DNA from 3 places in the Yersinia massiliensis genome. Region 1 is predicted to be linked to each of the others. Evidence: predicted binding sites of a transcription regulator. Region 1 holds the regulator's gene; each other region holds the start of a gene.

Region 1 (3,290 bases):
AGAGAAGTTTGCCGCAATCTCTTCCATCAACGTAATGGCATTTTGCTGTGCTTTCTCGTGGGATATTTTTTTAGTCCGCGCTTCATCGGCAACGGCTTTTTCAATCGCTTTAGAGGCCAGCAGCTTATTGAACAGATCCTGACGGGCTGGCAAACTTGGGCCGACCGCCGCCAAACGCTGACGAGAGAAGTGCATCCGCGCCACGCGAGCCAGTTTATGAGCGATTGTTTTATCTGTGCCATGCTCACTGGCCATCCGGCGCAGTGACACCGTGGTTGAGAACCGGACAAAACTATCGCGGCCTAGCCACAAGACAGCAAAGAACTTCTCAACGCCGTTCAATACCCGCAGATGAGGTGTGCCGTGACCTTCGCGCCCAGGTGAGCGACCAAACATCACGGAAACCGGTAGCATCTGGATATCTAATTCCGGATTATTACGATGTAAATCCAAATAATCGTGGAATAACTTCACTGACTCTTGTTTTGGTGCGTAATAGCGAAAGACCCTTGGACCATTATCGATAAAGACATGGCTTGGGAGTTGTACGCCATCAATTTCCAATGGAATCAAAGGGTCGGGCAGATCTTGTGCCTGACATTGCGCTCGCAAAGTCAGCAAATCTGCCTTGGAATTATAAGGTAAAACGTACAGAATTGGACGAGATGGGTCTAACCCTAACTCAGTCACAGGATCTGCCGGAATAACCTTGCTTTTTACCAACAATTTAAGTGGTAAATTCAATAACTTATAATATATTTTACGCCAACCTGACATGACAACTTGAAGCCTCTTGTTAGCAATTCATCGCAAGGATACCAGAAACTGGTTTTTAGATCTGTGGTGATGAGACAACAGAAAGCGGTAAAAATCATCATCTCCTTAAGATAAAGGCAATAAAACATGGCAAATCAGTTAACAGGGCTAACCCGAATCTACAAAGCAGCGGGTTATTCTGCGAAAGGCTTAATCGCAGCTTGGCACAATGAAGCGGCTTTTCGCCAAGAGGCTGTCGTTGCGCTCGTGGCTATCATACTGGCGTTCTGGCTAGATTTAGATGCTGTAGCCCGCATTTTATTGATTGGTAGCGTTGTTCTAGTGATTATTATTGAAGTTATCAATAGTGCAATTGAAGCGGTAGTCGACCGTATCGGCAGTGAGTTTCATGAGCTATCCGGCAGGGCTAAAGATATGGGCTCTGCTGCCGTGTTTTTAGCTGTTCTGCTGGCTATTTTTGTCTGGATATCTGTACTTTGGCACCATTTGAGTTGACGCTATGGCGCATAAAGCCGCGGCGAGTTCACAACAGGACACAATTAAGCTGTGATTAATCCCTGTTTTTATTCACTCTTTGGTTCCCAATATCCGCTTACCTGTATATACTCACAGCAAAACTGTATAAACAAACAGGGGGCGGAATGAAAGCACTTACGACCAGACAGCAAGAGGTTTATGACCTGGTGCGCGATCACTTGGCGCAAACTGGTATGCCACCGACCCGTGCTGAAATTGCGCAGCGTCTGGGATTTCGTTCTCCTAACGCTGCTGAAGAGCATTTAAAAGCATTGGCCCGTAAAGGCGTGATAGAGATTGTCTCTGGCGCTTCGCGTGGCATTCGTTTGCTGATGGAAGAAGAAGAGGGCCTGCCACTGATTGGGCGGGTTGCTGCAGGTGAACCACTGCTGGCACAGCAACACATCGAAGGGCACTATAAAGTTGATCCTTCAATGTTTAAGCCGAGCGCAGATTTTCTGCTGCGGGTTAATGGAATGTCGATGAGAGATATCGGTATTCTGGATGGCGATCTACTAGCCGTACATAAAACGCAGGATGTGCGGAACGGGCAAGTGGTTGTGGCACGTATCGATGATGAAGTGACAGTAAAACGCCTTAAAAAGCAGGGTAGCATCGTACAGCTGCTGCCAGAGAACAGCGAGTTTGAGCCGATCGTCGTTGATCTGCGCGAACAAAGCTTCACCATTGAGGGATTGGCTGTTGGCGTCATCCGTAATGGGGACTGGATCTGAATTAATTGACCGCAATATACCCTTCCCATCAGAAGGGTATATTATCCATTTCCCTACAATCTTTCTTATCATATTTAAATTGAGAGCATTCCGATAATACATTATTACCTGCTGTTTTAACTGAATATTCTCAGTCGCTATTTTTGCTTTCTTGATCTAAATCCAGTCATTAATATCAACCAGCCTTTAATTATCAGTCTCCTCTGCTATAGTTATTCCTACGATAAATATTTCTACTGATGCTTAAATAAGTTAATAACTATAAATTATTAGTTTATATAGATGGCGTTAGATGCTTATTAATATGGAAAATATTTATCGTGTTGAATTAAATAAACTGACTAATCCAAAGATTACGGAGATATCATGAACAAAGATCAAGCTGACGGTAACTGGAAGCAGTTTAAAGGTAAAGTGAAAGAGAAATGGGGTAAGCTGACTGACGATGACCTGACGGTTATTGAAGGAAAGCGTGACCAACTGGTCGGTAAAATCCAGGAGAAATACGGCTATCAGAAAGAGCAGGCTGAGAAAGAAGTGAAGGCCTGGGAAGACCACAGCAAATATCGCTGGTAGTCACATCACTAAATGGAATTAATCTGATATCGATACAAATGATTCGAATTTCTGCATGCTAGAATAATCACTATTAATTAAATAAGCCTCATATCGGTTGTTTAACTAAATTTATTATTCAATCATCTTTGATGATGCATGTTAATAATAGAGTCTATATTAGGATTTTCATTGGAATGATTGTTTGTATCGACGCGACACAAGGATGTGTCTCATATTTGCTGGTCATGGCTAATATTAAAAATAAGGCTGCCGTGATATCGACGACAGCTTAAACGAGATTCTTGGGCGTTGCTCTCTTTTGCCTCAATCACTTCTTTTTTGCCACAATTGAGTGGTCATGATCGCAATGATCATGGCTTTCACACGCTTCGATTACCCCGCATTCAGCACATAAACCATGCGCTTCAACCACACTATGACGCAGCGTAAAACCAGACTGTTTTGCTAATTGTGCCAATGCTTCTTCGATACCCACCGTAGTACGTTCAGTCACTATCTTGCACCTATCGCAGATAAAGAGGGCTGAGGTGTGGGTCGGCTCTTCAAAATGATGGCACAACACATAGCTGTTAGCTGATTCAACACGGTGGATAAACCCTTGTTCCAGCAAGAAGTCTAATGCGCGATAAACTGTCGGAGGCTTAGCCTGAGGCTCAGATACGCGCAGCAAATCCAATAAATCGT
Region 2 (3,290 bases), 1.8 Mb from region 1:
ATCCCAACGGTCGGCGCTACCATCACTGCCAACATGGCGGGGTAGAGGCCCGCACAGCCATTTTGTCCAATGGTGGCACCAAAGGAAGCTGAGAAGCTGGCAATGGAGTCAGGGACACCTAAGCGGCGAGTTTGCGCTTCTACATTTAATGGGATGCTGGCAGCGCTTGAACGGCTAGTAAAGGCAAAGGTCAACACCGGCCAGACTTTGCGGAAGAATTTCAACGGATTGATACCGGTGAAAGATAACAACACGCCGTGGACCACAAACATAATGGCCAACCCCAGATAGGATGCTACGACAAAACTACCCAACTTGATGATGTCTTGGATGTTTGAACCGGCAACCACTTTGGTCATTAATGCCAACACGCCGTAGGGGGTCAGTTTCATCACCAAGCGTACTAATTTCATGACCCAAGCTTGCAGGGTATCAATAGCAGCCAAGACGCGCTGACCTTTCTCCACATCATCTTTAAGCAGCTGCAGTGATGCGATACCCAGTAAGGTCGCAAAAATAACAACACTGATAATTGAAGTTGGATTTGCACCGGTCAAATCAGCAAACGGGTTTTTTGGAATAAAGGACAGAATTAACTGAGGTACGGTTAAGTCAGTGACTTTGCCCAAATAGTTGCTTTCGATGGCACTTAAACGCGCGGTTTCTTGGGTGCCTTGAATGAGGCCATCAGCGGTTAAACCAAACAGATTGGTGACAAACACGCCAACCAATGCCGCGATTAATGTTGTGAAAAGCAATGTGCCAATCGTTAGCACACTGATTTTGCCCAATGAAGAGGCGTTATGCAGTTTAGCGACCGCGCTCAGAATCGAGGCAAAGACCAGCGGCATGACGATCATTTGCAGTAACTGCACATAACCATTACCGACGATATTAAACCAAGTGATGGACTCTTTAAGCACCGGATTATCTGCGCCATAGACCCATTGTAAACCCAGACCAAATAGCACACCCAATGCTAAACCAACCAAGACTTTCTTAGACAGGCTCCATTGTTTATGGCGGCTTTGTGCCAAGAGTAATAGCAGTGCGACAAATACCAGCACATTAATCACAAGCGGTAGGTTCATCCCCAAATCTCCAGATTATTATTATGAATGCAAACTTCGTTATTCATTTCTACTTCCGATAGAATCTCACCAACACAATTAATTCCATCAACAAAAGCAATCTCACCAAGTAGAATCAATTGAGTCATCAGCCGCGTATGGTAGCAGCCTCATAATCACTCACTTATATCCAAAAAGAATTTTATATAAGTTTTTGCCACTATTTGTATGCAATGCATTCAGATTGGTGATTGTTTGTGCATTAAAGTGTGATCACAATCGAAAATTTTTCAATTGCTCCATATAGGATAGCAGTGGAATGCTGGTATCAGTTTGCCAATAGACGGAAAAACAAACGAATAGCACGCAGAGTACCCGCTCTAGTTGATTCCCTTTTTGCGGGCGCAATAGCGGAATACAAAAGCGCCAACGGCAAGGCCAAAGCAGCGGTACTCCGGCAGGGGTGATCATATCTGCCACTATATGACTGAAGTAACCAATAATCATGGCATGAAATGCATCCGCGGGAATAATCCAATCACGCGATATATCCATCTGGAATAGCGCAATCCCCCCGACGACAGCCAACAGACTATGGGTGAATCCGCGATGCCCAAATGCCCTCGCAATGGGCGTTGAGATCCATTTTAACCGTTGGCCAAGGATAGACTTGGGATGGTCAATATCGGGCAGCAGGGAAGTAAGCAGGGCGCCAGGTATCAGGTGCCACCAATCGCCATGCGCCAACTCCGGTGTAAGACCGACTTTTTTGGCTAAAATAACGCAGGCGACAGAAAAAATAAGGTGTCCTTCCCCTGTCATACATGAATTCCGAGTTTGTAGCTGTTGATTTATCCAGTATATGAGATTTGTCTTGGTAAGGATAGCCGTGACGCTGTAACTAAATGTCTCATTTTTCAGTTTGAGGGCGGGAATCTAGCGCATGTATCCAAGTAAGAGATATTCGGTGATGAACTCAAACAAGGAACTCTAAGTAAAAAAAGGGAAAAATGACCGGGTGTCATTTTTCCCTAAGTAATACGGTATAGGCATAATCAACAAATAATGATGAGGGCACTCATAACGATACAACTACTTATTACATAGACAACTTACACGCACAATTAGAAGCTGTACTGCACACCCACACGGAAACGAGTTTGACGTTCGTCCGTGGTTTTGCTACCAGCGACGTTACCGATAGCCACATATGGTTTCCAGTTTTTATCCCATTTGTAGGCAACTTTTACGTCATGGCTCCATTCGTCTTTTTTCTTATTAGACAGAATTTCATCTTCAGACTTCTTGTAGTTCAACTCATATTCAGCGGAATAGCTTTTCAAGAAGTTGTAAGCAAACAACATAGTGAACTCATGGCCTTTCTCATCGGATTTAGTCTGAGAAGGTTGGTTACGCTTGTAGTACGGGCGATAACGCAGTGATGTAGAGAAGTCATCGTTAAAGGACACTTTACCGCGCAGGTAAGGGCGGTAGTTGTTTGAGTCAGAAGATGACTCTAATGAGAAACCAGGCTCAAGTTGGAACATCTTATTAAACTGATAAACATAGCTGGCAACAACTTCGGTGCCATTACTGACTTGCTCGTTAAACGGTTTGTTTGGTGTAGTGTCAGAGCTGTGCTGGCCCCATTTCCCTTCTAAAGATAAGCCGAAGCCATTGGCAAAACGGTTGGAGATCAGTAAGCGGTCTTTATGATCAGACTTACTGGTGTCTTTCATTTCATGCCGATAGTCAATTGTTGTTGCAACAGAACTAAAGCTGATAACAGATGCCACTGCTAATGTAATGAGTTTAAATTTCATTTTTTTATATAATCCCAGGGTTATGGTTATTTTAAACAACAATTATTAACAAACTTATAAAGCTCAACATACGATTAGAAAACAATTCCACAATCAAAGAAACAACGTTTCACTTATTGTGGATACACATTCTATTTATATTTGTAATTAATTGTGTGATCCAGATCTTTGTTGATGATTAATTTTATAATCAGGTATTAATTTGTGATGTTGATCTAATTGGAGGATATTTGATGACATAAAACAAAATAACCCCGCCAAATTAATGGCAGGGCTTTAATTTACTTAAGTTAAATAACTTTAATGATTACCGCATTGCGCGTTTTAAAATACGATCGCCTTGCTTATTAAAGTATTCTGCAGATTCCTGAACTGATTTCTGACCATAATCGATATA
Region 3 (3,290 bases), 1.2 Mb from region 1:
GAGCGCAGGAAGCCTTCTTTATCGGCATCCAAAATTGCGACCAATGACACTTCAGGCATATCCAAACCTTCGCGCAGCAAGTTGATACCCACCAGCACATCAAATTCACCCAAACGTAAATCACGGATAATTTCAACCCGTTCAACGGTATCAATATCTGAATGCAGGTAACGTACACGTGCGCCATGCTCTATCAGATACTCGGTCAAGTCCTCCGCCATACGTTTGGTCAACGTGGTCACCAGCACCCGCTCGTTAATCGCTGCGCGGATACGAATTTCTGATAAGAGATCATCGACCTGCGTCGTGACAGGCCGCACTTCAATGATGGGATCAAGCAGCCCCGTTGGCCGCACCACTTGATCAATCACGTCACCACCGGATTTCTCCAGTTCATATTTACCCGGTGTTGCCGAGACATAGATGGTTTGCGGCGCTAAAGCCTCAAACTCTTCAAAACGCATCGGCCGGTTATCGAGCGCAGAGGGTAACCGGAAGCCATATTCCACCAATGTCTCTTTACGTGAACGGTCACCTTTGTACATGGCACCAATTTGCGGGATCGTGACGTGAGATTCATCGACAATCAACAAACCATCTGCGGGCAGATAATCGAATAACGTTGGTGGTGGCTCGCCCGGCCCACGGCCCGATAGATAGCGGGAATAGTTTTCGATGCCGGAGCAGTAACCCAATTCATTCATCATTTCGAGATCAAACTGAGTACGTTGAGTTATGCGCTGTTCTTCGATGAGTTTATTGTTCTCCAACAGCACCTTGCGCCGTTCCGCTAACTCGACTTTGATCTCTTCCATTGCCTGCAAAATACGCTCACGGGGGGTGACGTAGTGCGTCTTAGGGTAGACCGTAAAACGCGGAACTTCGTGTTGCAATTGGCCGGTGAGGGGATCAAATATCGAGAGCCGCTCCACTTCTTCATCGAACAATTCTACCCGCAGCGCCCATTCATCTGATTCTGCTGGGAAAATATCGATAACCTCACCACGAACGCGGAAAGTACCCCGCTGAAAAACTTGGTCATTGCGGCTGTATTGTAACTCTGACAAGCGGCGCAATATTGAGCGCTGATCGATGATCATGCCCTTCGTCAGATGTAGCATCATTTTCAGGTAAAGGTCGGGATCGCCCAAACCATAAATGGCTGAAACCGACGCCACGACGACCACATCTCGCCGCTCTAGCAATGCTTTAGTCGCAGATAACCGCATCTGTTCGATATGTTCGTTTACCGAGGCGTCTTTTTCGATAAAAGTATCAGAGCTAGGGACGTAGGCTTCAGGCTGATAGTAATCATAGTAGGAGACGAAATACTCTACCGCGTTATCAGGGAAAAACTCTTTCATCTCACCATACAATTGGGCGGCCAACGTTTTATTGGGTGCCAGCACCATCGTCGGCCGATTCAAATCCGCAATCACATTGGCAACCGTAAAGGTTTTACCTGATCCCGTGACCCCTAACAGCGTCTGGTGGGCAAGACCATTTTCCAGCCCCTCCTCCAGTTTACGGATGGCTTCAGGCTGATCGCCTGCTGGCTTAAACTCAGAATGTAGTTTGAATGATTTACTCATGAATTTGTTACCCGCCGGAGAAACATACACTGTCAGGAGGCTAATTATGAAAGCCCCATAAAATTTTGCCACCCCTATGATACTGGATATAAAACCAGCTTCAAGCACCAATATGTGGGAATTTCTGTAATCGTGCGATGAGTTGCTTCGTTACAGTGGCATATTGACGCAAGTTGCACTGTAAAAGTGTTTTTATCCCCAACTGTTAACATAAACACATTAGCGATAGCTAATTGATTAAAGTTCAACCATCAGCCTTAGTGATAATTTCTGGACGCTTGATTTTAATTAACGTATTGAAAATAAATATTATTTTAGAAAAGTAGAGAATCCGGACAACTGAGTCGTAAGCCGCGCCCGCTCTCGCTTTCCTTCAGTTTTCTATGGCTAATGCACATGGTTATCCACAGGAATGGTGGATAACTCATTCAACCCCATAGGGGCTGGGAGTTGGCGAAAAGCAAAGCTTCGAGATGAAATAGGGATTAATTAGCTTTTTTAGTGTTTTTTTTACATTTTTATTTCAACACATATTTCAATTAGTACTAAATACTCAGCTTGCTAATTCTAAATGTTTAACCCTACAAGTTTCAAAAATAGCCGTTCGCGCCTTTCTACTTTTTCTGCACCATTATCTCCATCAAAGCACCGCTGAGGTGCAACGAATTCACCCTTTAGCGCCTTCTGCCTCACAGACCCAGGCTCTTTACACGCGAGTCTTACGTCAAAACCATTTACAGCCTATTAACATACGGATTTTATTGTGCATACCCTCAACTTGGCCCAAGAGTTGCTTACTTTATGATGAAGCAGAGAATCTCTATTAAGCGGATAGATAAGAGGCGAAATGATCTCGACTCTTGTGACGGCCAATTGGCTGCGAATGATCCGATAAGCAGAGTGATAATGAGTCAAAATAACGCATTGAGGGACTTTTATAACGCTACTCACTGAATTTACCTCAATTTACACTGACAACCACGCGATATAAGCGCGGTGTTTTATGCTGGACTGCCGCTTTTTAGTATGCAGATTTGCTGGTTAATTCTTCACTAGCCGTTACAGAACACCGGGTCACCTGTGAACTACTGAGATCGACTGAGGAGAAGCACTGATGCTGAGTTTAACCGCAGTAAATCAATACTATGGTCAGAACCATATCCTTTGGGATATCAACCTAGAACTTCCTCGCGGCCAATGTACCTGCCTCATTGGACGCAACGGCGTAGGGAAAACGACGTTAATTAATTGCATCATGGGGCATTTACCCATTAAGAGTGGCACCATGACATGGCAACCCAATCATGAGCCGCCACAAAACTTACTGCAGCAGCCTGTCGAAGGGCGAACCGCGCTGGGCATTGGTTATGTTCCGCAAGGACAGCAGATCTTTTCTCAATTAAGTGTCGAAGAGAATATGTTGATCGCAGTGTTAGCTGGCCGCCATAAATCACGCCACATCCCAAGCTGGGTGTTTGACTTATTCCCCCAACTGTATGACAGACGCAGCCAGCGTGGTGGTGAGCTTACTCGCCATCAACAGCAGCAGTTAGCAATTGCCAGAGCCTTGGTCGCTGAACCAGAGTTGCTCATCCTTGATGAGCCAGGTAGCGATACGTTGCCGCCATTGAGTGAAGATATGGGCAATATTCTGCATCAACTTAGCCGCAGTCTGGGCCTGACCGTGTTATTAGTTGA

What was found. The regulator LexA, encoded in region 1, represses DNA repair genes until DNA is damaged. The targets are predictions, from matches to a motif close to TNCTGTATGTACATACAGNA.
Region 2: a site for LexA is predicted at 1,912-1,931, ahead of DA391_RS10340 (metal-dependent hydrolase). Genes of this name have one in related genera too.
Region 3: a site for LexA is predicted at 1,673-1,692, ahead of uvrB (excinuclease ABC subunit UvrB). Genes of this name have one in related genera too.

Annotation. Positions count from the first base shown of each region.
Region 1 is NZ_CP028487.1:346,243-349,532, forward strand. Features, by position in the region: gene plsB (glycerol-3-phosphate 1-O-acyltransferase PlsB) at 1-777, opposite strand, end outside; gene DA391_RS01570 (diacylglycerol kinase) at 904-1,272, shown strand; gene lexA (transcriptional repressor LexA) at 1,419-2,027, shown strand; gene DA391_RS01580 (CsbD family protein) at 2,394-2,603, shown strand; gene zur (zinc uptake transcriptional repressor Zur) at 2,914-3,290, opposite strand, start outside.
Region 2 is NZ_CP028487.1:2,195,516-2,198,805, forward strand. Features, by position in the region: gene DA391_RS10335 (L-cystine transporter) at 1-1,091, opposite strand, end outside; gene DA391_RS10340 (metal-dependent hydrolase) at 1,344-1,892, opposite strand; gene DA391_RS10345 (oligogalacturonate-specific porin KdgM family protein) at 2,195-2,893, opposite strand; gene DA391_RS10350 (ABC transporter substrate-binding protein) at 3,201-3,290, opposite strand, start outside.
Region 3 is NZ_CP028487.1:1,567,672-1,570,961, reverse strand. Features, by position in the region: gene uvrB (excinuclease ABC subunit UvrB) at 1-1,592, opposite strand, end outside; gene DA391_RS07215 (ABC transporter ATP-binding protein) at 2,707-3,290, shown strand, end outside.